3 regions of the Glutamicibacter sp. BW77 genome follow, and region 3 is predicted to be linked to each of the others. Evidence: riboswitches for the same ligand, from Rfam matches in the RefSeq annotation. Region 3 holds a riboswitch; each other region holds the start of a gene.
The links. Region 3 has a riboswitch for S-adenosylmethionine ahead of CIK74_RS09225 (hypothetical protein). Riboswitches for the same ligand answer to the same signal wherever they lie in the genome.

Region 1 (7,692 bases), on a different contig from region 3:
ACCTCCACCTGCAGACAAGCTAGCTGAGGCGGTGACTGAACGCGACAAATTGCCTTTCCCGCCTTTTCCTCCGATGCCACAGGACGACTCACTCGCACTCTTTTTGTTCAGCTTGCTGGTGGTCTCAACTTCAGGTTGTCGCAGGTTAGTCATGAGGCTCCTCAGCACGCGCACAGTCAGATCAGCCTATGATCGAAAATGTGAACGCTGAACAAATTGAGCAGACAGCAACCCGCAAAACTCTCAGGTTTGAGATCATCTTGGTTCTAGCCCTGTCTTTGGGGCAGAGCGCGGTGTATTCACTGATTAGTTTCGCCGACAAGGTGAGCCGTGCGCCGTTGCGCGACCAGACCACGTCGATGAATAATCCGTTAAACACGCGCGAATACTTCGACCTGTCCTATCAGTTGCTGGATATTTTCTTCGCACTGATCCCGGTTCTTCTCGCACTGTATTTGATGCACCGCACCCTGGGCCGAAGCGTGAAGGATGTAGGGTTCGACTTCCGCCGTCCGGGTAAAGATCTGTTACTTGGGGCCGGATTGTTTCTTGCCATGGGCCTTGGAACCCTGGGCGTATATGCCGCAGGCCGTGCCTTGGGAGTAACCACCGCGTTGTCCACGGCTAATCTTGGTGACTATTGGTGGAGCGTGCCGGTGCTGCTGCTTTCTGCCGTACGCCACGCGGTGCTTGAAGAAGTGATCATGCTCGGTTTCCTGTTTACCTACGGTAAGAAGCTGAACCTGGGACCGTGGACGCTGATTCTCGGATCTGCGCTGATCCGCGGTAGCTACCACCTCTACCAAGGCGTCGGCCCGATGCTGGGAAACATAGCCATGGGTGTGATTTTCGGTTGGATTTACCAGAAATATGGGCGAGTGATGCCGTTGGTGATCGCGCACTTCTTGTTGGACGCAGTGGGATTTGTCGGGTTCATGCTCTTCGGCCCCGCTATCGGTATCGGAGGCTAACCCCACAACGGCAAGCATTGCGCAATAGCAATAAACGACGTTTTCAACGGTACGTTTTACTTATGCAAATCAGTGAACTCAAACTGACCGAAATAGGCGAAGCAACAGCCCTGTGGCGGAGCGTCGAGCTTACGCGGCCATGGAATGATCCGGAGGCAGATGCACGTAAAACACTGGAGAATCAGAGCTCTACGATTCTTGCGGGACGTCATGAGCAAAGACTGGTAGCTACAGCCATGGTTGGGTTCGACGGACACCGAGGCTGGCTATATTACGTGGCGGTCCAACCCGGCATGCAGGGCCAGGGGTTTGGACAGGAGATTATGGGGGCAGCGTCGCGTTGGCTTGCTGAACAAGGGGTGCCCAAAGTACAGCTCATGGTGCGTACCGAGAACACTGATGTGATCGGATTTTACGAGCGGCTAGGCTACGAAGCTCAAGAAGTGGTGGTCCTAGGCAAAAGGCTTGGATAGTTGGAACGACAAAGGGTAGGCGAGGACGTTGCCGTCCGCACCTACCCTTTATTTCGACGTTCTTTGTTATAGCGTGACCAAACCATTGTCGGTTTCAAAGGTGACCGACAAGATGCCCGGAGTGCCGTTGGGTGCTTCGTATTCCATGCTCACCGCGCCAAGATTGACGTTCTCTGGCTGGCCTAGCCAGTCTAGGACGCGGTCGCGGGAACCAGCGATAGTGATGCTTTGAATCGCACCTACAGGCTCTAGAGCCTTCGAAGGGTGCAGATCCTCCGTTCCTGCGTCCCAGCGAAGCAAATACGGAACCTGCGGATCAGCGATGAGCCCCTTGATTCCAACTTGCTGCCAGGTGAGTTCGCGGCCGTCTGGGAACTTGCGGTTTCCCGGAACAGATTTACGTCCCAGCCGCTCTTCGGCGCTGGAGAGGTCTTCAACGGAAACGCACCATCCCATCCAGCCGCCGCCAAGCTCGGAGCGGGCTCGTACTGCCTGCCCAAACGGTGCTTTGTCGCTGGAAGGGTGGTTTAGAACTTCAACAACTTCTAGGTACTGGTTGTGCTTGAGCGGGAAAATTACATTCCGCGTTCCAAAACGCGGATGTACGCCCCCCTTGACGAATTCCAGGCCCAAAGCCTTGGAGATTCTTTCGGCGGTTGGCATGAGCCCATCGGGGCCACATGCGTAACTAACGTGATCTAGCCTCATCATGTGCCCCATCATGTCACTATGTGATCTCAGTCTCGACTTAGGCGACCCTAAGTGGTAATGGTGGGATCGAACAGTCTGCATAAATTTCTTCATTAAAGATCTATATGACCGATTGAGTCACGTTAAGCTATCTCATATTGCCAAATTCTTCGGCTATCGGGCAGACTTGAGTCAGGTCATGAGTCCCAGTAACAAGCCCCGGCTTACTGGGCGGCAACCCTCCGCCGCGGTGGGGTGCCCCGGGTGAAGACCTGGCCCTCGACGCACCAAGCGTTGAGGACAAGCGCGGGTTACCCCCTTCGAAAGCTCCTCGACGAGGAATTTGCCGTCGGTGTGTTTTTGAGTGGTGTACCCCCATAGTCGACAAACAATATGGAGGAAACCATGAGTAACAACTGGTCTTTTGAAACACGTCAGATCCATTCCGGGCAGCAACCAGATCCGGTCACCGGTGCGCGTGCCCTGCCGATTTTCCAAACCACGTCTTTTGTTTTCCCGAACGCCGAGAGCGCCGCGGCTCGCTTCGCACTGCAGGAGCTGGAGCCGATTTACACCCGTATCGGTAATCCAACGCAGGAAGCGGTCGAAAACCGTATCGCGGATCTTGAAGGCGGCGTCGGCGCACTGCTGGTCGCCTCGGGGCAGGCAGCAACCACCCTCGCAATTCTCAACTTGGCTCAGTCTGGAGACCACTTGGTGGCCAGCCCGAGCCTCTACGGTGGAACGCAGAACCTGCTCAAGCACACGCTGCGCAAGCTCGGTATCGAGGTCACCTTCGTGGCGGATCCAGACAACTTGGATCAGTGGCGTGCAGCGGTGAAGCCAAATACCAAGGCCTTCTTCGGTGAAGTCGTCTCCAACCCGCGCCAAGACATTTTGGACATCGAGGGAGTCTCACAGATTGCCCATGAGGTCGGGGTTCCACTGCTGGTTGATAACACCTTGGCAACCCCATATCTGATCCGCCCCATCGAGTGGGGCGCGGATATCGTCATCCACTCGGCCACCAAGTACCTCGGTGGTCACGGCACCGCCATTGCCGGCGTAATCGTGGACTCGGGCAAATTTGATTTTGCGAAGGATCCGGAACGTTTCCCGGACTTCAACACCCCCGATGAGTCCTACAACGGTTTGGTGTTCGCCCGCGATCTGGGCGTTGATGGCATCCTTGGTGCCAATCTTGCCTACATTCTGAAGGCTCGCGTGCAGTTGCTCCGCGATCTGGGCGCGGCTGTCGCACCGTTTAATGCTTTCCTTATTGCTCAAGGTCTGGAGACTTTGTCTCTGCGTATCGAGCGTCACGTGCAAAACGCGAAGGAAGTAGCCGTCTGGCTTGAAAGCCAGGAGCAGGTTGAAAAGGTCGCTTACGCTGGCCTGCCTTCCTCGCCGTGGTTTGAACGCGGACAGAAGTACTCGGCAAACGGTGTCGGCGCGATTATTGCCTTCGATATTGCTGGTGGACTCGAAGCTGGCAAGGCTTTTGTGGATGCGCTGGAGCTGCATTCACATGTGGCCAACCTCGGTGACGTTCGTTCGCTCGTCATCCACCCGGCGTCGACCACCCACGCGCAATTGACCGAAGACGAACGTCTGGCCGCCGGTGTGCGTCCGGGCCTCGTTCGGTTGAGTGTGGGACTTGAAAACATCAAGGATATTCTCGCTGATCTGCAACTTGGTTTTGCTGCCACTAAGCAGCTCTCTCACCAGGAATTGCAGGAAACCCTTTAGGCATGGCATCCATAGTGACTACCGAAGAAACTCTGCCATCGCAGGAACTTACCGACGGGCAAGACGGCATTTTGCGTCGTGCGTTCGTGGGGGAGTACACCTTCGAAACCGGTGGCTACCTACCGCAGATCGAGTTGGCCTACGAAACATGGGGCCAGCTTAACGCGGAGGGGACCAACGCGGTGCTGGTGAAGCACGCGTTGACCGGTGATGCGCACGTATCGCGCGGAGATTCGCAGACCCCGGGCTGGTGGGAAGATTTTGTCGGCCCCGGGCTAACTGTTGATACCGACAAGTATTTTGTCGTGGCCATCAACATCATCGGTGGTTGCAATGGGTCCACCGGACCTAGTTCGCCAGATGAGCACGGCAACGCCTGGGGTTCACGCTTCCCCTTTATTACCATCAAGGATTCCGTGCGCCTCGAAGCGCGGTTGGCCGACCTGCTCGGGGTGCACTCCTGGCATACGGTCATCGGCGGTTCCATGGGTGGGGCACGAGCCCTTGAATGGGCGGTTGAATTCCCGCAACGCGTAAAGAACGTGGTGGTGATGGCCTCCACGGCGCAAGCCACGGCAGAACAGATCGCTTTTGCGCAGGTGCAGACCGAGGCCATTCGCCTCGATCCCAACTTTGCGCAGGGCGACTACTATGCCAACGGAGTGCGCCCGGATGCCGGATTGGGCCTGGCTCGACGCCTGGCGCATATTACCTATCGTTCGGAGGCTGAGCTTGAAGCGCGGTTTGCGCGTAATGCGCAGACCGGCGAACAGCCGTTTGTTACAACACGCGGCCCACGCGGCCGATACCAGGTGGAAAGCTATCTTGATCACCAGGCGACCAAGCTGGTTCATCGTTTTGACGCGAATAGCTACCTGGTGCTCACCGAGGCTTTGATGAGCCATGACGTGGCGCGCGGTTACGAATCGCTCACGGTTGCGCTGGCTCGACTGGAGAAGGTGAATGTGGTGGTCGCCGCGGTCAACAGCGACCGGTTGTACTTCCCGGCGCAGTCTGAACTGCTCGCCGCCTCGTTGCCGAAGCCTAAGCCGGTGCATTACATCGATTCACCGATTGGACATGACGGTTTCCTGACGGACGCCAAGCAACTTGGACCGGTACTGACCGCCCTAGTCTTTGATGACTAAGGGCTAAAAACTAAGCAGTCATATACATTTGGGACGTGGATTTTCGCACCAGTAATCGGTGCAACAAACCACGTCCCATTTGTTTTGTGTCTTTATTTTTGTCCGGGAGCGCTATCTCCAGCACCCAGCGAGGCATTCGGCGGCTGCACGGCGAAGGGCGTGGGAAGCGGTCTTTTTGCGCTAACTCCATCACCGGAAGACTGGTGGCGAATCCTGCGCAGGATCCACGGACCAAAGTACTCGCGAGCCCATTGCAGGTCTTCAATTCGTGCTTCGCGCCAGCTTCGGGTTGCGTGTTCTAATTGCGCGTCCATGACGCGTTCGTGGGGAACGTTCAGTGCATCGAGCACCATTGCGGAGATCACTTGGTGGCCCGCGGGGGAAAAGTGCAAGCGATCCGGATCCCACATTTGTGTTTGGCGCAGCTCGCTCAATGCCCAGAGATCTCCCACGACTGCGTCATGACGTTGGGCGATGGCACGGACGTTTTCGTTGTAAATTGCGACCTTGCCACGAATCCCACCAAGTACCGGGGTGTCGCGAATGTCCGGGCCGGTCAGTAAAACAATGGTGGCCCCAGTGCCACTTAACTCATTGATGGCGCCATCTAGCTTTTCGGCGATTTTATCCGGGTCGCCGCCGGGCCGGATGACATCATTTCCGCCCGCGCAAATGCTGATCAAATCCGGTTTAAGCGCGATTGCTGGTTCAAGCTGTTCTGCAACTATTTGATTGATTAGCCGTCCGCGGATGGCTAAGTTTGCATAGGCGAAATCCGGAACGGTGGTACTTAATTGCTGGGCGACGCGGTCAGCCCACCCACGATGTCTTCCCGGATTGTGCGGATCGGGGTCACCTATTCCCTCTGTAAAAGAATCTCCGAGCGCAACGTAACGCCGCCATGGATGATGTACTTCTTGGGGTGGGGCTGCCGGGCCGGAGATTGGGTTTTCAGACACTCCTACATTGTTACTCTTGGGTAACTTTATGTCAACGGATGAGAACAATTAATCGCGCAGCGCTTGGCTTCGCGCTTGCGTATATTCTTCGCGAGAAATGATTCCGCGTGTAAGCAGATCGTCTAGCTCGGATAGTTTCTGTTCCGTAGTTTTCTTCGGAGCTAGCATCTGCGAGCGAGCCAACCGGGTGGCGACGTCTGTCTGTAGGGTGAATGGATCAAATCCCGCTTTTCTGGTTGCCTTGTAATTTCGAACTGCGATGTAAATGATGAAGCCCACGAAAAGGATAAAGAGCACGGCAAATATTCCCGTTAGTAACGGAATAGCGCTAAAGGTCGTTTCCACGAAAGTTGAACCACCCAGTGGGTCTTCGTCGATGAAACCGAAATCCTGCAATTCATTAGAATCGATCAGCTGTGTTATATCCATCTCGTCCATGAGTCCCGTAATTCTGCGAGTTGGCCCCTGTCGACCACAAAGATCTATGACCGCTGGTGCTGCGTATTTGAATAATTATCACTAGTCAAACATGTTTATGAACAGAATGTAAGATGATTTTTGAAGTTTACGCTATTGCAACAAAAGACTTGTGACCACTATTGCGGATCAAAGTGCGCAAGATTCTGGTTGACTTGTTGGGTGAACGAAAAAACTTGGAATCCTACAGTTATCTGGTCTCGTCCCGAGGAAGAACGGGCGGGTACACCGTTGCTCGTGCTCTTGCACGGCTACCTATCCAATGAAGAAGACCTCATGGGGTTGGCTCCTATGCTGCCCAAGGAATTCACGATTGTCTCCGTGCGTGCACCTCAAGCACTGGGGCCGGGTTTCACCTGGTTCCCACTGATGCAAGATCTGGATTACTCCTTTAATGAAGTGAAATCAGCAATCACGGATTTGTGGAGTTGGCTAGAGCCAATTAGCAAGCAACATTCCTCGGTGAGCTTGCTTGGGTTCTCTATGGGCATGGCCGTGGCAACTTCGTTGCTGCGTTATCAGCCGGAGGCCATCAAAACCGTCGTGGGACTCTCCGGTTTTGCCGTTCCCGAAGAAGGAACAGGCTTCTTTAACGACGAAAAGCTTCGCCAGCTGCGCAAGCCACTTTTCTGGGGACGCGATCAAGAAGATCCGGTGATTACGGCGGAAAAAGTTGAGTACACCCATGGATGGGCAACCACCGACGTTCATCTCACCAAGGTGCTCTACTCAAATATGTTGCACTCGGTCAATGCGCAGGAGATGGCTCACGTACATGAATTTCTCAGCGCCGTGGTCCTGAAAACCGAGGCCGAGCAAGAAGTTTAATCTTACAAAAACTTGTGGCGGTGTCTCCAATAAAACAAGACACCGCCACAAGCGCAGAATATAAATTGAACTACGCGGTTTCGACAACTACCGATTCGCCGCGTACGGAGATCGTGTCTCCATTGCGCATCTGGGCACCGCGGCGAGTTTCGATCTTGCCGTTAACCAGTACCTGACCGTCTTCGATCAACTGTTTGGCGTGAATTCCGTCTTCGGCTAAGGACGCCAGCTTCAGTAGCTGTCCTAGGCGAATCGATTCGTCACGGATCTGAATGGGGAATACCTCGGAGTTTGCCATGGTTCCATCATCTCGCATCGAGGAGGGACTGTGAATGCTTTTCAGCCACGCACCGGCTTTTGTGGCGGATCAAACACAGTACAGACGGTGCTGAGTCAC
Region 2 (7,692 bases), on a different contig from region 3:
GTGATGGTCTTGGTAGGACCTGCACGGTGCTTAGCGATGATCACGTCGGCTTCACCCGGACGATTTTCCTTGTCATACACGTCATCACGGTGCAGCAAGATGACCATGTCGGCGTCCTGCTCGATCGAACCCGATTCACGAAGGTCCGAAATCATTGGCTTCTTGTCGGTACGTTGCTCGGAACCACGGTTCAGCTGCGACAGGGCAACCAGCGGAACGTCTAGCTCCTTGGCCAGCAGCTTGAGGTTACGTGAGAACTCAGAGACTTCCTGCTGACGCGATTCCACGCGCTTACCGGAACTCATCAGCTGGAGGTAGTCCAGGATGATCATGCGCAGCTCATTGCGTTGCTTGAGCCGGCGGCATTTCGCACGAATTTCCATCATGGACATATTCGGCGAATCGTCGATGAATAGTGGCGCTTCGTTCAGCCGTCCCATGGTGGTGGCAATCTTGGTCCACTGCGCGTCTTCTACCGAACCCTTACGCAGGTCCTGGAGCTGAATGGACGCTTCCGCCGAGAGCAGTCGCATCGCAATTTCATTGCGGCCCATTTCCAAGGAGAAGAAGACGGTAGCCATATTGTTCTTAATGGCCGCCGAGCGGGCGAAATCCAGAGCAAAGGTTGATTTACCCACTGCCGGACGGGCCGCGATGATAATCATCTGTCCGCCCTTCAAACCTTGGGTCAGCTCGTCGAATTCGTAGAATCCGGTAGGCACACCGGTAATTCCGTCGCCGGCATTGGCGGCGTTCTCGATTTCATCAACTGTTCCTTCGATGATGTCCGAGAGGCGTACGTAGTCTTCACTATTTCGGTTTTCGGCAACCTTGTAGACCTCAGCCTGGGCTTCATTCACGATGGCGTCAACTTCGCCATCTGGCGAGTAACCCATCTGCACGATACGTGTTCCGGCATCCACCAGACGGCGAAGCACCGCCCGCTCACGGACAATCTCAGCGTAGTAGCCGGCGTTTGCGGCCGTTGGTACCTGTTGGATGAGATTGTGCAGATAGGCAGCTCCACCGACGCGGGCGATTTCGCTGCGCTTGGTGAGCAGATCCGAGACGGTCACTGCATCGGCAGGTTCACCACGACCGTAGAGATCGATAATTGCATCGAAGATTGACTCGTGGGCTGGACGATAAAAATCTGTTCCACGCAACACCTCAACCACGTCGGCGATGGCATCTTTAGACAGCATCATGCCGCCGAGAACCGACATTTCGGCAGGAATATCCTGCGGCGGGGTACGACCCGCCTCAGAACCCTGACTTTCGTAGACCGGTTCCGCACTCATAACAGACACTTCCATCCCCTATTGAACCTCTGGGAAATACCCTTGTGCCCCGATGGCAACGCTCAAGCATGTCACTGCCGACCGACGCTATAGCGTCAGCGGTACCTGTGGATATATCAGTCCCAAAGCCAACACTAGGTCTCTTATCTATAGCCGTAAACTCGGTTATCCACAAGATCTGTGGATAAGCATGCTCTCGCTGTGGATGACCCTGTGCGTGACTTGGGGAGAAGCTTGTGGATTACCACACTTAAACTCATTGAACTATGAGTTGACTAGTATAAATATATTTTGACGCCTGTGGATAGAAAGTTTATTTCTTTGTAGAGACAATCTTCTCAACTTACGTTATCCACAGGATAAAGTCCGGAATTACGGTGTATTTCGCCTTATGATGGAACTTATCCACGCACTGTCCACATGCATGTGGACAGTTTTGTGGATAATCAACAGTCTTAGAAGTCGGTAGTCACAGCGACTATAAGCTACTGAGTCGTAACTTTGGGCGAAGTAATCCACAATTAAGCTCAAAGTCGCCCGCGTCGACTTGTGACGCACGGAGTCCCGGCATCAACTCGAGACCTACTGCTTAAACAGCATCGCGCCGCCGGCCTCTTGATCAAGAGGCCGGCGGCGCGAAAAAGCTATTTAGACGAATTCCGGGACCGGTAACGAGTGAAATCGTGAATCATGGAAGATCGATGGAAGATGCTCGGCCAGCTTATGGCCATGAACTTCTAGCAGTACCACCCAGTGATCTCCCGCTTCTACCTCACTATAAATTGAGGTGTCGAGCCATAGTGTGGAGTCCTCAATGAACAATGAACCATCGGCGCTACTGTGTGTATTAATACCGAGGAACCGATCGCCCTTCTTCGATGCGATCTGCCCGCAGACTCCTTCATTGCGCTCACTGAGCACTGAGACACCTATGCGGTTAGCACCGCGCAACTTTGGCCAGGTATTTGAGGTTTTCTGCACCGCAAACATCACTAACGCGGGTTCCAGTGAGACCCCCACGGTGAACGAGGAGGCAACAATTCCCGTCTTCTCACCGTCGATATCGGCGCAAAGCGCGGCAACTCCGGATGGGTGCTGCGCGAAAACTTTGCGTAACGTCAGCGCGTCAAGCTCTTGATTCAAAGACATGCTTTGCTTCCTTTACTTCATACACATCGGTACGGCGACGGTCGGCGACAGGACAAAAGCACCTACTGCTTACTTTGGCCCGCCGTCGAAGGTTTTACGCCTCGATGTGCGGTACTTGTATCGTGCGGTGTTGCACGACACCGAATCCTCACCTGGAGCACCCCGCTACCGTATAGAGGGTTGCCGGCCAGCTAGCCAGGGCTTTTGCTGACGCTCATGATTCTGATTAAACGATATTGGGCAACGTGCGTAACCGTCAAACAAATCGCTTCGCAAATCGAAATATTCGAGCTGAAATTCGATGAGTACCCATTTTTTGTTGGCAAATCAGAAAATTATTCATTTTTAGCGCTGCTCAGACTTATCCCAAAACTCCCTTGCGCATTAAACCAAAGTTGCTAGCCTGATCCCATGCGTCCCGGACCAGTAGCCATCGGTAAAACCACTGCTTACCTCGGTATTGCCCTGGCCTGCGCTGTTTCCATAACGGCCTGCACTGCGCAGCCATCAGCACCACCAGTCAACGTCTCCAACAGTGGTTCTGCATCACAAACAGCCGAACCCCGCATCGTTGCCGATGAGCTAAATGCTCCCTGGTCAATGGTTTTCGCGGAGAGTACGCTCTTGGTTTCAGAACGTGATTCTGGACGAATATTGGAAATAGACACGGAAGGAAATCAGCGGCAAGTTAGCAAACTCAACGACGTAGTTCATGGTGGTGAGGGTGGACTGCTCGGGCTGGCTTATCAACGGCCATACCTGTTCGCCTATTCGACCGCCGCCGAGGGGAATCGAATCCAGCGCTTTGAGGTAACTGGAGAGGCTGGAAATCTGAGCCTCACAAATCCACAAACGCTTATTTCAGGGCTACCTTCGGCAACGATCCACAATGGCGGACGGTTGGCCATCGGACCAGATTTGATGCTCTACGCAACCGTTGGTGATGCCGGAAATGAATCTTTGGCCCAAGACCTAGACAGCTTCGGCGGAAAGATCTTGCGACTAACCATCAACGGTGAAGTTCCGGAAGATAATCCTTTTCCCGATTCTCCGGTGTTTAGCTTCGGTCATCGTAATCCGCAGGGACTCGCCTGGGCTAGCGATGGAACCATGTACGCCAGCGAGTTTGGGCAAAACCGCTGGGACGAGCTGAACCTGATCAGAGCGGGTGCCAACTACGGGTGGCCGGTCACCGAAGGTATCGCCAATAATGCTGACTACGTTGACCCGCTCCAGCAATGGAGCACTGAGTCTGCGAGCCCTAGTGGCATGAGTATTCACCAGGACGTACTTTATGTGGCTAACTTGCGTGGTGAACGGTTGCGAATCATCGATTTGAGCTCACCGAGTGATTCCACCGAAGCCTTCACCGGCCGCTACGGAAGGTTTCGGGACGCAGTAGTCACTGCTGCCGGAGAGCTTTGGGTATTGACCAATAACACCGATGGCCGCGGTACCGCACAGGAATCTGATGACAAGATTCTCGGTATTTTTCCCGCAAAGTTTAGTCAGTGACATAGTCACTGACCGCTGAATTTCGCCCACTCGACGCAATGAGACTGCGTTTCTTTGTTTGACCCTGAGGTTCATGCCACGATATTAGATGGAAGTGCTTCAGCTCACATGGACAAATTGAAGTAAACCACAACGATGAATCGAAGGATGTCGCGCACATGGTCATGACTCAGGCAAACCATTCGGAACTCACCCCTCTGCGTTTCCTACAGCGCTCGGCCGAGGTTTATCCATCCAAGACCGCGATCATTCACGGCTCACGAAATTACAGCTACGCACAATTTGAGTCCCGTGTGCAACGCTTTGCGCAGGCCATCAAGACGCGTATTAACCCAGGTGACCGGGTAGCCGTGTTGGCCCCCAATACTCCAGAAATGCTGATGGCGCACTACGCGGTACCACTGGCAGGAGGCGTGCTGATCGCTTTAAATACGCGACTCACCGCCCACGAGCTGCGCTACATCATGGATCACTCCGAGGCGAAGCTACTTTTTGCCGACACCGAGCTGTTAGCTAATACTTCAACCTTGCGTGCCGAGATTCTGAGCCTCGAAGCGTTGATCGAGATCACCGATGACCAGTACACCGGCCAACGCCCCGAGGTAGCGGTGGACGGGACGCTAGAGGAGCTGCTTGATACTGCCTCGACGGCGGAACCGCTGGCCTACGAGGTGGCAGATGAGCGCGCACCCATCGCCTTGAACTACACCTCGGGCACCACGGGGAAACCCAAGGGAGTGCTCTACTCGCATCGCGGCAGCTACCTGAACTCGCTCTCCGAGGCGCACCACCAGGGATTCACCACCCAAACCCGCTACCTCTGGACACTGCCAATGTTCCACTGCAATGGGTGGTGCACACCCTGGGCGGTCACCGCAGCCGGCGGCACCCACCTTTGCCTGCGTGGTGTCCGCGAAGATGCAGTCTGGGATGGCATTGAAGAACTTGGCGCAACACACCTCTGCGGGGCTCCCACGGTCTGCTCGATCATTGCCGATGCGCCGCGCGCTCACCCGCTCCAGGCACCACTGCGCATCACCACCGCGGGCGCACCACCTTCGCCAGCAATTATCGCCAAGCTCCAAAAATTGGGTATCGAGGTAGTCCACGTGTACGGCCTGACTGAGGTCTATGGTCCCTACACGATCTGTGAATACCAAGACGAGTGGAATCAGCTGGGCGAAGATGAGCGTGCATCCCTGCTCTCCCGCCAGGGCGTGGGCATGCTGACCGCAGAAAGCGCCCGGATAGTTGACGAGAATATGGGCGATGTTCCCGCCGATGGACAGACCATGGGTGAGATTGTTTTGCGCGGAAACAACGTCATGATTGGCTACTACCGTGACGAAGCGGCCACAGAACAGGCATTTGCCGGCGGCTGGTTCCACACCGGGGATCTTGGGGTGATGCATCCCGACGGCTATATCCAGGTACGCGACCGGGCGAAGGACATTATCATTTCTGGCGGCGAGAACATCTCCACCATTGAGGTGGAACAGGCGTTGGCTTCTCACCCGGAAGTGTTGGACTTGGCAGTCGTGGGGGTGCCTGATGAGAAGTGGGGAGAGCGTCCGGTCGCCTACGTCATCCGAGCCAGCGGGTCCACCCTAGATGAGGAGACCTTGATCGGTTTTGCTCGGGAAAAACTTGCCGGATATAAGGTTCCACGAACCATCGTTTTCCCACAGGATCTGCCACGTACCTCCACCGGCAAGGTACAAAAGAATGTCCTGCGCGCTCAAGGGTTGAGCGAAACTAAATGACCGTGGACCGGCCTTCACTTCAGGGTTCCGGGCAGGCCCGGGCAGGCGTAAGGTGAGTTGCACTTAGCTCATTACACCGGGAGTTCTCATGCCTGCGACATATACCTTTGACGTGTTTTCGAGCCTCGACGGATTTGGCGGCGCCTCGGGAAATTGGGGTGGTTACTGGGGCAAACAAGGCCCCGAACTTCTAGCCCGCCGTTTAGAGCAGTATGCATCCCCCTGTCATATGGTTTTCGGCTCCAACACCTTCAAGCTGTTCTCACAGTTTTGGGCGCAGGCCGACAAATATTCGGATGTTGATGACCCGTGGGGCGAGGCGATGCATAAACAACCCGCCACCGTCATTTCTAATACGCTGACCGGTGTCTTGGACTGGCCCGATGCCTCGCTAGAGCGTGGTGACGCGCTAGCGGTGGTGCCGCGGTTAAAAGCTGAATCCACGGTCCCACTGCGTTCGCACGGGTCTTTGTCTATGAATAGGGCACTTATGGCAGCGGGGCTGGTTGATTTTATTCAGCTAACCATCTTCCCTGCACTGACTGGGCTCACGGGTCAGGATCCAATCTTCGCCGGCGTCGAGGATTTTGACCTTGAACTTGTGGATTCAAGGTTGCTTGATGGGCGTATCCAAGAATTAATTTATCGTCCTAGCCTGCATCATTAAGAACGTCAGGCAGCGGCTCACAAATCTCGAAGTTTGGCGTCATACTCAAAATGGACGCTCCCACAAGTAGTAATTCACTATAAGCTCGGAGATAAACACCAGATAATCACTTCTTGCTTAGGAAACTACCGTGCCACAGCGAAAAATAATTCCGGCTGTTCTTGGCGTCATCGCTGCCTTGGCAATGGTCTCGTGCACCGTGCCTCCAACGACCACGGAACCATCTAGTCCATCAGCCCACGAGTCGAAACTGGCCCCCTCGCCTCCCGCATCCCTTGCAGATCTAACCCCGCAAATGCTCAAATCCGCAAAGATTCCGTCGATGTGTGGCTTCCCAGCGGGAAAACTCGTCGACGGAGCGCTGCCTGCAAAACATCCGGAATACCCCAACGCGAGCGCTCCAACCCTTGCAGACTCGAAGCTCACCGTAGCCGCTGACCTCACCGGCGACGGGGTGAAAGAATTGGTCACGGCGTTCTACTGCGACAAGGGCGGCGTAGCGTGGCCAGCACACATCCAGCTTTTTCAGAGCACAGCGCAGGGCATCGCCCCGCTGGGTAAGCCGTTCCAGATGGGTGATGTTAACGGCGGGGCACGCGGGATTCCCAGCTCTTTGAAAGTCGACGGCAAGAAATTGGTCATCGCTGACCGGGAACTTTTGACCACCGAGCCGGCCGCAGCTCCCAGCGGACAGATTAAGGCGACCTTAGCTTGGAACGGTAAGCAGTTAGTCGCCGAGTCCATAGAAGATTTGGCTGCGACAGACCGAGGAATCTTGGATCTCTCACTGGTCAACGGAACGTGGTGTCCAGGTGATGATGTCACCGCCGAGCATTCCCCTGACTGCTTAGAAATTAAGTATCCTCAGGTCACCCATGCAAACGGTGACGTTGCAGTTCTCAACTTCTGGGTCAACAACGGTTTTACGACGTTGAACTACTCCGATGCACCGTTAGCCATGTTCTATGCACCGGGAACCAAAATTGCAGATCCTGCGAACCCGAACGTGCCGACCGGCCACTTGAACGAAGTGCGCATGTACAACAACCAGACTCAGGGATTTTACCTTCGCGAAGCTAAATAAGAGATAGTTAAAGCGAAGGCTGGACCTTGATTCAAAAGAGTCAGGGTCCAGCCTAAAGCGATCTTGAGCTACTTAGCTAAGCGCATATCACCGGTCTCGAAGAAGCGCTGATGCATGGCAAGCGCCTCACCCAACAGGTGTGGGGTGTGCTTGCCGTAGCTTTCTTTACGTGCGCGGTCGAAGTAGTCCTGCAACATCGGACGGTATTCGGGG
Region 3 (7,692 bases):
CATCGACGTCATTGCGATCAAGCATTACTGCTGCGGTAAGTACTACCCATGCCACCTCTGCCATGAAGAAACTGCCGGGCATCCGGTAGTGCTTTGGCCTGTTGAGAGGTTCACAGACCCCGCAGTACTCTGCGGGGTCTGCTCCCTTCAACTAAGCGTCAACGAATACCTCAAGACGAACACTTGCCCAGCCTGTGATGCGCTATTTAATCCCGGGTGCAAGTTGCATCTTCAGCTGTATTTCGAGGTCTAAAGCAAGCCGGAGTCCGGGACGTCCAATCCGAGGAGCGCGTTCTCCACGACTTCCATCAGCGCCGGGTGAATCCAGTACTGACCGGTGGCCGCGGTATGTGCATCAATATCCAGATTCATCGCCATGATGACCGGCTGGATCAGGTTTGAAGATTCCGGGCCCATCGCGTGGGCACCGACCAGCTTGCCGGTGCGCTTGTCAGCCAACACCTTGAACAATCCGGTCTGTTCTTCCATTGCCCAACCGTAGGCAGTATCTCCGAACTTCTGCGTCTTCACCGTGAGGTTTTCCGCGCCAAGCTGTTCACGTGCTTCCTCTTCGGTGAGCCCAATGATTGCGATCTCCGGGTGAGTGAACACCGCAGCCGGTACCGCTCTGTTCGAGTTTTTACGCAAGGATTCTGGGTGTTCTAGGTTGTAGGCAACCAGGCGTGCCTCGTAGTTGGCCACATGCTTCAGCTGCGCCGCGGAGCTAATGTCACCGAGTGCGTAGAGACCGGTGACGGGTTTACCTGCGCGTAGCACCCGCTGGTATTCGTCGACTTTGAGTCGCCCGTCTTGGTGGAGGTCCAGCCCGGCTTTTTCGGCACCAATTTTGTCGGTGTTAGGGATTCGCCCAATAGCGACCAGTACCGCGTCGGCGCTCAATGTTTCATCTCCCAAAACCACATCCAGACCGGAATCTGCCTGACGAAGAGCCTTCGCCTCGGTGTGATAACGAACCGTCCAGTGAGCGGCGGCTTCCTTGTTGTAGGCGTCGGAAATTTCGGTGTCTAGCTGGCGCATCAACGCTCCGGAGCGCACCAGCTGGGTGACCTTGGTGCCGAGTCCGGAGAACATGGCGGCAAACTCGCAAGCAATGTAACCGCCACCGATAATCACCAAAGACTCTGGCAGTTTGTCCAGACGCATGACGCTATCGGAGGTGTGCACCGCGTCAAGTTCGATACCTTCGATATTGGGCATGCTGGGGCGGGAGCCGGCGGCAATGACGAGCTGTTTGGCGGAGATCGTCGTGCCATCCTGAGCGGTCAGCGTATTGTCTTGCCCTAAGGTGACGTACTGGGAGATGAGTTCGACGTTTTCTAACCGTTCGCGGTAGTCCTCACCGCCGGAGGAGATCGCGTCAATTCGGCCAAAGATTCGATCACGCATGGCTGGCCAGTCAACATTCTCTACCGACATTTTCACGCCGAGACGTGCAGCCTCCTCCACACCGCGCGCCAGATGGGCCGGGCGAACAAACATCTTCGTCGGGATACACCCAACGTTCAGGCAGGTCCCGCCGAAGGTTGAGCCTTCGGCGATAGCCACCTTCTTGTCATCCCAGTAATTGGTAATTAGCGAGTTGCCCGAACCCGAGCCAATAATAGCGAGATCTACGTTGTGCGAAGTCATGGACTCATCGTAATTCAGCGCGAGAGGCTGGACCGAGTTTTCGCCTCGAAGCGAAGCTAGGTTACTTCGCTTCGGCCGGGATATCAGATAGTTGCGGACTTTGCGGCACTACCAGGACCGGACGGCTTTGTTTGTGGCTCAGCGCGACCGCGATTGACCCGTCCATGAGCTCTTCCATGCGGCTACGTATCCCCGGTCGCCGGGTGCCAATGGCGATTAGCTGGGCGTCGAGCTGCTCGGCAACACGAGCCAATGCCTTGGCAGGATCTCCAGCGACGCTGCGAGCTTCCCAGCGCACGTTGTGGCCTTCGAAGGACGCGGTGAGTTGTGCAGCCAGATCTGGAGAGAAATCCTGTGGGATCTGTTCTTCGCCGTCGAAAGTGGTGTCGGCGATGATTTCTCCGGTGGGTAGCCGCTCGGTGACAAAACGTCCGGAATCTACGTAGATGCACATGATTTTTGTGTCAGTAGGCGCAGCCAGTCCAATGACGGCTTCCAGCACCGAAGGCGACTGTCCAGGCTCAACACCAACGAGAAAAATACGCTCGGTCATCTGTACTCCCACTGATCAGGCCGAGTTGATCTTCGGCTTCACTCACGACTTACTTTCGCCGTTAAACCCATTATGACAGGGAGTTTCTGCGTTGTCTGCAACATTCTAGAAACGTCTTGAGCTCCCTTACTGGCCTAGGCTAAACCGGCTGGAAGGCACGCTGTTGGGGTCCCGCAAGTTATCCGGAACCCAAACATGCTCGCGCTCGAAGTTAGCCGTGATGATGCCGCGAGTGTGAATGCTTGTGCTGATACCGGTCGTGATGCGCCAATTTTTTCAGGTTAATGTGGCGCTTGACCGCTGGGTAGTACCCGTTGAGATAACCGGTGGTGGTTGGGTGCAAGTTGAACGGGTCTTCAAGGTTAGCCAGATTAAAACTGATCCAGGATTGGGTGGCACCCACCCCATGGTTCATAAACGCTCCGGTCACCGAAACGAAGGAGCTATCCGTGCCTTTGGTGGCAGCCTTGATAGTTCGATTAAGCGTGTCCCCTAACTTATTCAGTGCCCGTGCGTTCTTGGCCGTGATCAATGGCTGGTCGCCGTGAGAACTGGTGAACAACCGCGGATAGCCCAGCACGAGGATCTTTGCGCCGGTGGCCGCATCGATCTGTTTGAGTGTGGATCGCACATCCGCACGCAGTGCCGGCATGGACGCGTAGCCGAGTTTCAGCATCCCCTGGCATTTCTCTGCGGTGCTCCCACTGGCACAGGCTGCGACGGTTTCACCCCACTGCAAATTATTTCCACCCAAGGTGAGGGTAACCAGATCTGCTTCCGCCAGTTGTGGAGCTACCCCGGCCGCGACCTGAGCAATCTGTGCAGTGTTAAAGCCTGTGCAGGCCGCATCGGCGGTGAGTTTGACGCCAGGTAACTGATCGATATTGGTTACGTGTGACGGGCCGGTGGTTTGCAGACAACCGTCGAAGGGACCGGGCTTAATAGATCCCGAGCCAAAGCCGGCAGAATACGAATCACCCAAATTTACGTAGTTGATCACCACGGTACTATTGCTTCGCGTGGTTGGTGCAAGTGCCGTGGCCGGTGCCATGCCTGCCAACAGAAGGCCGGCACTGGCGATGCCGGCGGTGATAAGCGTCAATAATCTGGACTTCTTGATGCCGTTCATTGGATTGTCCCCTGTTTACAGCGTGCGCTGTGTCTGGAACACCGCGCAAATTGCCCGTACTGCCGGGCCACCATCATAGGATTACGACTTTGACGGCAAATTCCCGAAGCCCTTGATCCCCACGATCTAGGGCTACCACCGGGCAAAATACGGCACCGGATGACGCACACGCAACCAGGTTGAGCCCTGTGTCTACGTTTGCCATATTCTACGCCGAACATTCATGCCGGTGAAGGTCAATGCCGAGTTCTATGTATGCGACAAATATTGGTCAAGCTAAAGTGTCGGTGCACTGGTTTATGCTGTTTATCAGGTTCAAGAGCCGTAGTCCTAAGTACCTGGCTGACTACGCGGCAACCCTCCTCCATCAGTGGGGTGCCCCAGGGGAAGAACCGGTCCGCGGTGAACATCCGAGGACAAGTTGATGAAAGGAACCACCATGTCTCATTCCGAGCTAATTGACGCGTATGGGTTGCCACAAACCGAGCTGGCAGCCAAAAATTCTAGGCTGGCCTGGGAACGCCGGTGGACCGCGGTGCTACTAGAGCACAACTACACTCCGGCGGGGCTCTACGATAATAAGTTTTCCCAGTTTATGGGCTTGAACAGTGTCAGTCGCGGACTGCTTCACGGGACCTCTGCATTGCGTCCTGAGCTCTGGCGCGACTATGCGCAGCGGTGGGAAAAAGTTGGGATGAACCCCGAATTATTTGCCTTGATTCTTTCGCTGCTACCGGACGCAGTGGACACCGCCTTGCGAGCTGCGTCGGATCTGACCGCTGAGTTCGCGCTGCATGACCGGTTGCGCACTCTAAATATCGATGGCGGGCTGTGGGGTTGTGACAGCCAACAGCTGATCCCCGAACAGTGGGCCGACTTTCCATATCTGGTTCAGAAGGTCGGTCCAACCCGAGCCTTGAGGTGTTTCCTCAGCGCCGGCCGCGACCAGTAATCACGCGGCCAGTAACAACTAAGTAGGGCGTTAACCCCAACACTTGATGCCCGGCACTTGGCGCCGGGCATCAAATTTTGAACAGTATTTAGCGCAGCACCACGGTGCGGTTGCCCCAGAGGAACACCCGTCCCTCACAGTGCCACTTCACCGCATTGGACAGCGCCTTGGCCTCGGTATCGCGCCCGGCGATCACCAAGTCCTCGGCGGTGTAAGTGTGGTCCACCTCTTGGACCTGCTGGGCGATAATCGGCCCCTCATCGAGCTCTGCGTTCACATAGTGCGCCGTAGCTCCCACGGTCTTCACCCCGCGGTCCCAGGCCTGGTGGTACGGCTTGGCTCCTTTAAAGGAAGGCAGGAAGGAGTGGTGGATATTAATGGTGCGTCCCGAAAGCTTGGTGGATAGCTTATCGGAGAAGATCTGCATATAGCGCGCGAGCACCACCAGTTCGGTGCCGGTCCTCTCGATGATCTCTTCCAGCTTCGCTTCGGCGGCAGGCTTGGTGTCCTTGGTGACCGGGATGTGGTGGAAGGGGACCTTGTGCCATTCCACCAGCGAACGGTGATCAGGGTGGTTAGAGACCACACCAACAATGTCGATAGGCAGCGAGCCGGTGTGCGCACGGTGCAACAGGTCGTTGAGGCAGTGCTCAAATTTAGAGACCATGATGAGCACTTTGGTGCGTTGTCCGCGCTCACGAAGCTGCCAATCCATCTGGCGCTCGGCGGCGATTGGCGCAAATTCTTCGCGCATCTTTTCCAGCAGGCCAGGGACGTCATCCCCGGAGAAGTCCACACGCATGAAGAGGCGTTGGGAGGACATATCGTCATACTGTTTCAGTTCAACGATGGTGCGTTCGTGTTCTACTAAAAAGCCGGTGACATCGTGTGCGATGCCCATGCCCTCGGGGCACTGCAACGTCAGTATGTGTCGGATCTGGTCGCCCATCAAGGTCCTTCCGTGGTTCGTCTTTGAAACCTAGTGCAGGCAACTATTGGGTCGGTCCAGTTTGGACCGACCCAACGGTTGCAGCCATTCTCCCAAGCGAACTTGGTAGGTGGTGATCGTTCTGTGGCTAGATTACCGGTTCCGAAGCAAACTCGTTCATTGCGTCGACCAACCAATGCACCACATGCTCGGTGAATGAGGCGCGTGGCATCAGGTACCAACCATTTTCGGTGGTGCGCCAGAGCAGGATGGGCACGTTAGCCAGCGTGGTGGTGATCGCCTGGTTGACCGCAAAACTGCGTGGGTGTAGGTCTGCCGGGCAGCTCTTGCGAAGCACCAAGGATGCTGCCTGACCGGTGAGCTCGAGCACCGTACGGTTTGCCGACAGGTCGGTGACTTGGCCTTCATGCTCAGCCAAGGCAGCTTCCAAGGTGGGGCTCAGATCTTCACCGGCGGCGTTGAAGACCGAAAATTCGTCCGGCCCCAACCAGAGCACCGCGGTGCCTGACACGTCTCCGGACACTTGACCGACCTGTTGCGGCAAGCCCACACCGGTAGCCTGTGCCAGAGCTTGATGGCCGGCGCTCCCCGGAACCGCACGCAGCGAGATCTGGGTGGAGAAAGCAATCTCGCGTAATGCGACGGCGCGTTGCCCGGTGACGGTGGCCGCGGCCATGAGCTGATCGAGGTGCGCTGCCGGTGAGCGGCGTAGCTCGGTGGTTGATTCGATAACACTGTGCTTAGCCATCTCGGCGGCTGCCTTCCGGATCGTAGAGGACGGTTTCTGAAACCACCACGTCGACCAGCTGGCCGCCGTATGGGGTTTTGAGCACTTCGCCGATGCGATTGCGCCCGTTCTTGATTAGCGCCAGGCCAAAGGTGCGGCCCAGTGCCGGGGAGTTGTAGGAGCTGGTGACCCAGCCTTCCATTGGGGTGATCCCGTTTTCGCTCAGCGCTTGCGCGGAAACCAGGGCCGCACCTTCTGGCAAGCGCAAGGACTTGTCTACCGGCAACACGGAGACCAGCTGCTTGCGGTCCTCGCGCTGATTGTCCTGGCGGCTGAAGGAACGATTCCCAATGAAGTCCTTGAGCTTGGAAACAACCCATTCCATGCCGGCATCCTGCGGGGTCACCGTGCCGTCGGTGTCCTGGCCGACGATGATGAATCCCTTCTCGGCACGCAGCACGTGCATGGTTTCGGTGCCGTACGGGGTGATGTTGAATTCCTGGCCGGCGGCGTATACCGCTTCCCAGGTGCGCAATCCGTACCAGCTTGGCACCGCGATTTCGAAGGCCAGCTCACCGGAGAAGGAAATCCGACTGATCCGGGCCGGGGTGCCGTTCTCCAAGGTGGTGTCCACAAAGGCCATGAATTTGAAGGCCTCGTTGGAAACATCCAGGTGCGGTGCAAGCTTGGCGATCACCTTACGGGAGTTCGGACCAACCACCGCGACGGTGGCCAGCTGCTCGGTAACCGAGGTGAAGACGACATCCAGCTCAGGCCATTCAGTCTGCGCCCATTCTTCCATCCAGTCCAGCACATCTGCGGCGCCACCGGTGGTGGTGTGCATCAAGAAACGGTCCTCGGCCAGTCGCAGGGTCACCCCGTCATCGAAGATCATGCCGTCGGCCTTGCACATGACGCCGTAGCGGCCCATGCCAACTTTTAGCTTGGTGTAGCCGTTGGTGTAGATGCGGTTGAGGAATTCTGCTGCGTCCGTGCCACGGATCTCAATTTTGCCCAACGTACTGGCGTCGAGCATGCCCACCGATTCGCGCACCGCGGCGCATTCACGGTACACCGCTTCGTCCATGGTTTCACCCGCCTGTGGGTAGTACCAGGGGCGCTTCCACTGACCAACATCCTCAAATTCGGCGCCATGGGCCAAATGCCAGGAGTGCATCGCGGTGATGCGAGCCGGATCCAGCAGTTGACCACGGTTACGCCCAGCCAGCGCCACGAAGGACACCGGAGTATATGGGGCCCGGAAGGTGGTGGTGCCGATTTCTGCAGGGTTTTCAATACCGAGAACCGCGGCGATCACGCCAATCGCTGCCACTCCTGAAGTTTTACCCTGGTCGTTGGCGGTGGAGATCGAGGTGTAACGCTTCACGTGTTCTACCGAGCGCATGCCAGCCCCGGTGGAACGCAACACGTCGGCGACAGTTTGATCGCGTTGTAGGTCCACGAAGTGGTTCTTGTAGTGCACTGCGTCTTCGCCGAAGCGTGAGGCAATCAGCCACACCGGGCGGGTTTCACCCAGCGGCTCCTCAACAGCCTCGGGAATACGGGCGGTGGTTTCATACCCGGTTTTACTAGCAGCAGCGGCGCCAGCGGCGGCACCGGTTGATAGAGCGCCCGCGGTGTCAAAACGTCCGATAAGCGAACCGGCGAGGTGCTGATTGGCCACGGCGGCATCGGGCAGGAAGGCCTGCACGGTGGTGTCCCACACCAGTTT

Region 1: it holds a riboswitch for S-adenosylmethionine, as region 3 does, so the genes downstream of both, CIK74_RS13505 (bifunctional o-acetylhomoserine/o-acetylserine sulfhydrylase) here and CIK74_RS09225 (hypothetical protein) in region 3, are expected to answer to the same signal.
Region 2: it holds a riboswitch for S-adenosylmethionine, as region 3 does, so the genes downstream of both, CIK74_RS07340 (flavin reductase family protein) here and CIK74_RS09225 (hypothetical protein) in region 3, are expected to answer to the same signal.

Annotation. Positions count from the first base shown of each region.
Region 1 covers NZ_NRGT01000073.1:237,843-245,534, forward strand. The annotation lists gene CIK74_RS13485 (hypothetical protein) at 1-153, opposite strand, end outside; gene CIK74_RS13490 (type II CAAX endopeptidase family protein) at 189-971, shown strand; gene CIK74_RS13495 (GNAT family acetyltransferase) at 1,034-1,444, shown strand; gene CIK74_RS13500 (VOC family protein) at 1,511-2,155, opposite strand; SAM riboswitch class IV at 2,330-2,447, shown strand; gene CIK74_RS13505 (bifunctional o-acetylhomoserine/o-acetylserine sulfhydrylase) at 2,528-3,883, shown strand; gene CIK74_RS13510 (homoserine O-acetyltransferase) at 3,886-5,031, shown strand; gene CIK74_RS13515 (SGNH/GDSL hydrolase family protein) at 5,124-5,990, opposite strand; gene CIK74_RS13520 (SHOCT domain-containing protein) at 6,039-6,428, opposite strand; gene CIK74_RS13525 (dienelactone hydrolase family protein) at 6,630-7,295, shown strand; gene CIK74_RS13530 (RNA-binding S4 domain-containing protein) at 7,366-7,593, opposite strand.
Region 2 covers NZ_NRGT01000051.1:37,485-45,176, reverse strand. The annotation lists gene dnaB (replicative DNA helicase) at 1-1,301, opposite strand, end outside; gene CIK74_RS07340 (flavin reductase family protein) at 1,950-2,450, opposite strand; SAM riboswitch class IV at 2,557-2,672, opposite strand; gene CIK74_RS07335 (PQQ-dependent sugar dehydrogenase) at 2,862-3,965, shown strand; gene CIK74_RS07330 (acyl--CoA ligase family protein) at 4,124-5,728, shown strand; gene CIK74_RS07325 (dihydrofolate reductase family protein) at 5,817-6,395, shown strand; gene CIK74_RS07320 (hypothetical protein) at 6,526-7,479, shown strand; gene CIK74_RS07315 (acetyl-CoA hydrolase/transferase family protein) at 7,548-7,692, opposite strand, start outside.
Region 3 covers NZ_NRGT01000057.1:189,613-197,304, forward strand. The annotation lists gene CIK74_RS09205 (CHY zinc finger protein) at 1-253, shown strand, start outside; gene CIK74_RS09210 (mycothione reductase) at 250-1,650, opposite strand; gene CIK74_RS09215 (universal stress protein) at 1,712-2,203, opposite strand; gene CIK74_RS09220 (GDSL-type esterase/lipase family protein) at 2,415-3,332, opposite strand; SAM riboswitch class IV at 3,646-3,761, shown strand; gene CIK74_RS09225 (hypothetical protein) at 3,772-4,284, shown strand; gene purU (formyltetrahydrofolate deformylase) at 4,373-5,233, opposite strand; gene soxG (sarcosine oxidase subunit gamma family protein) at 5,361-5,981, opposite strand; gene CIK74_RS09240 (sarcosine oxidase subunit alpha family protein) at 5,974-7,692, opposite strand, start outside.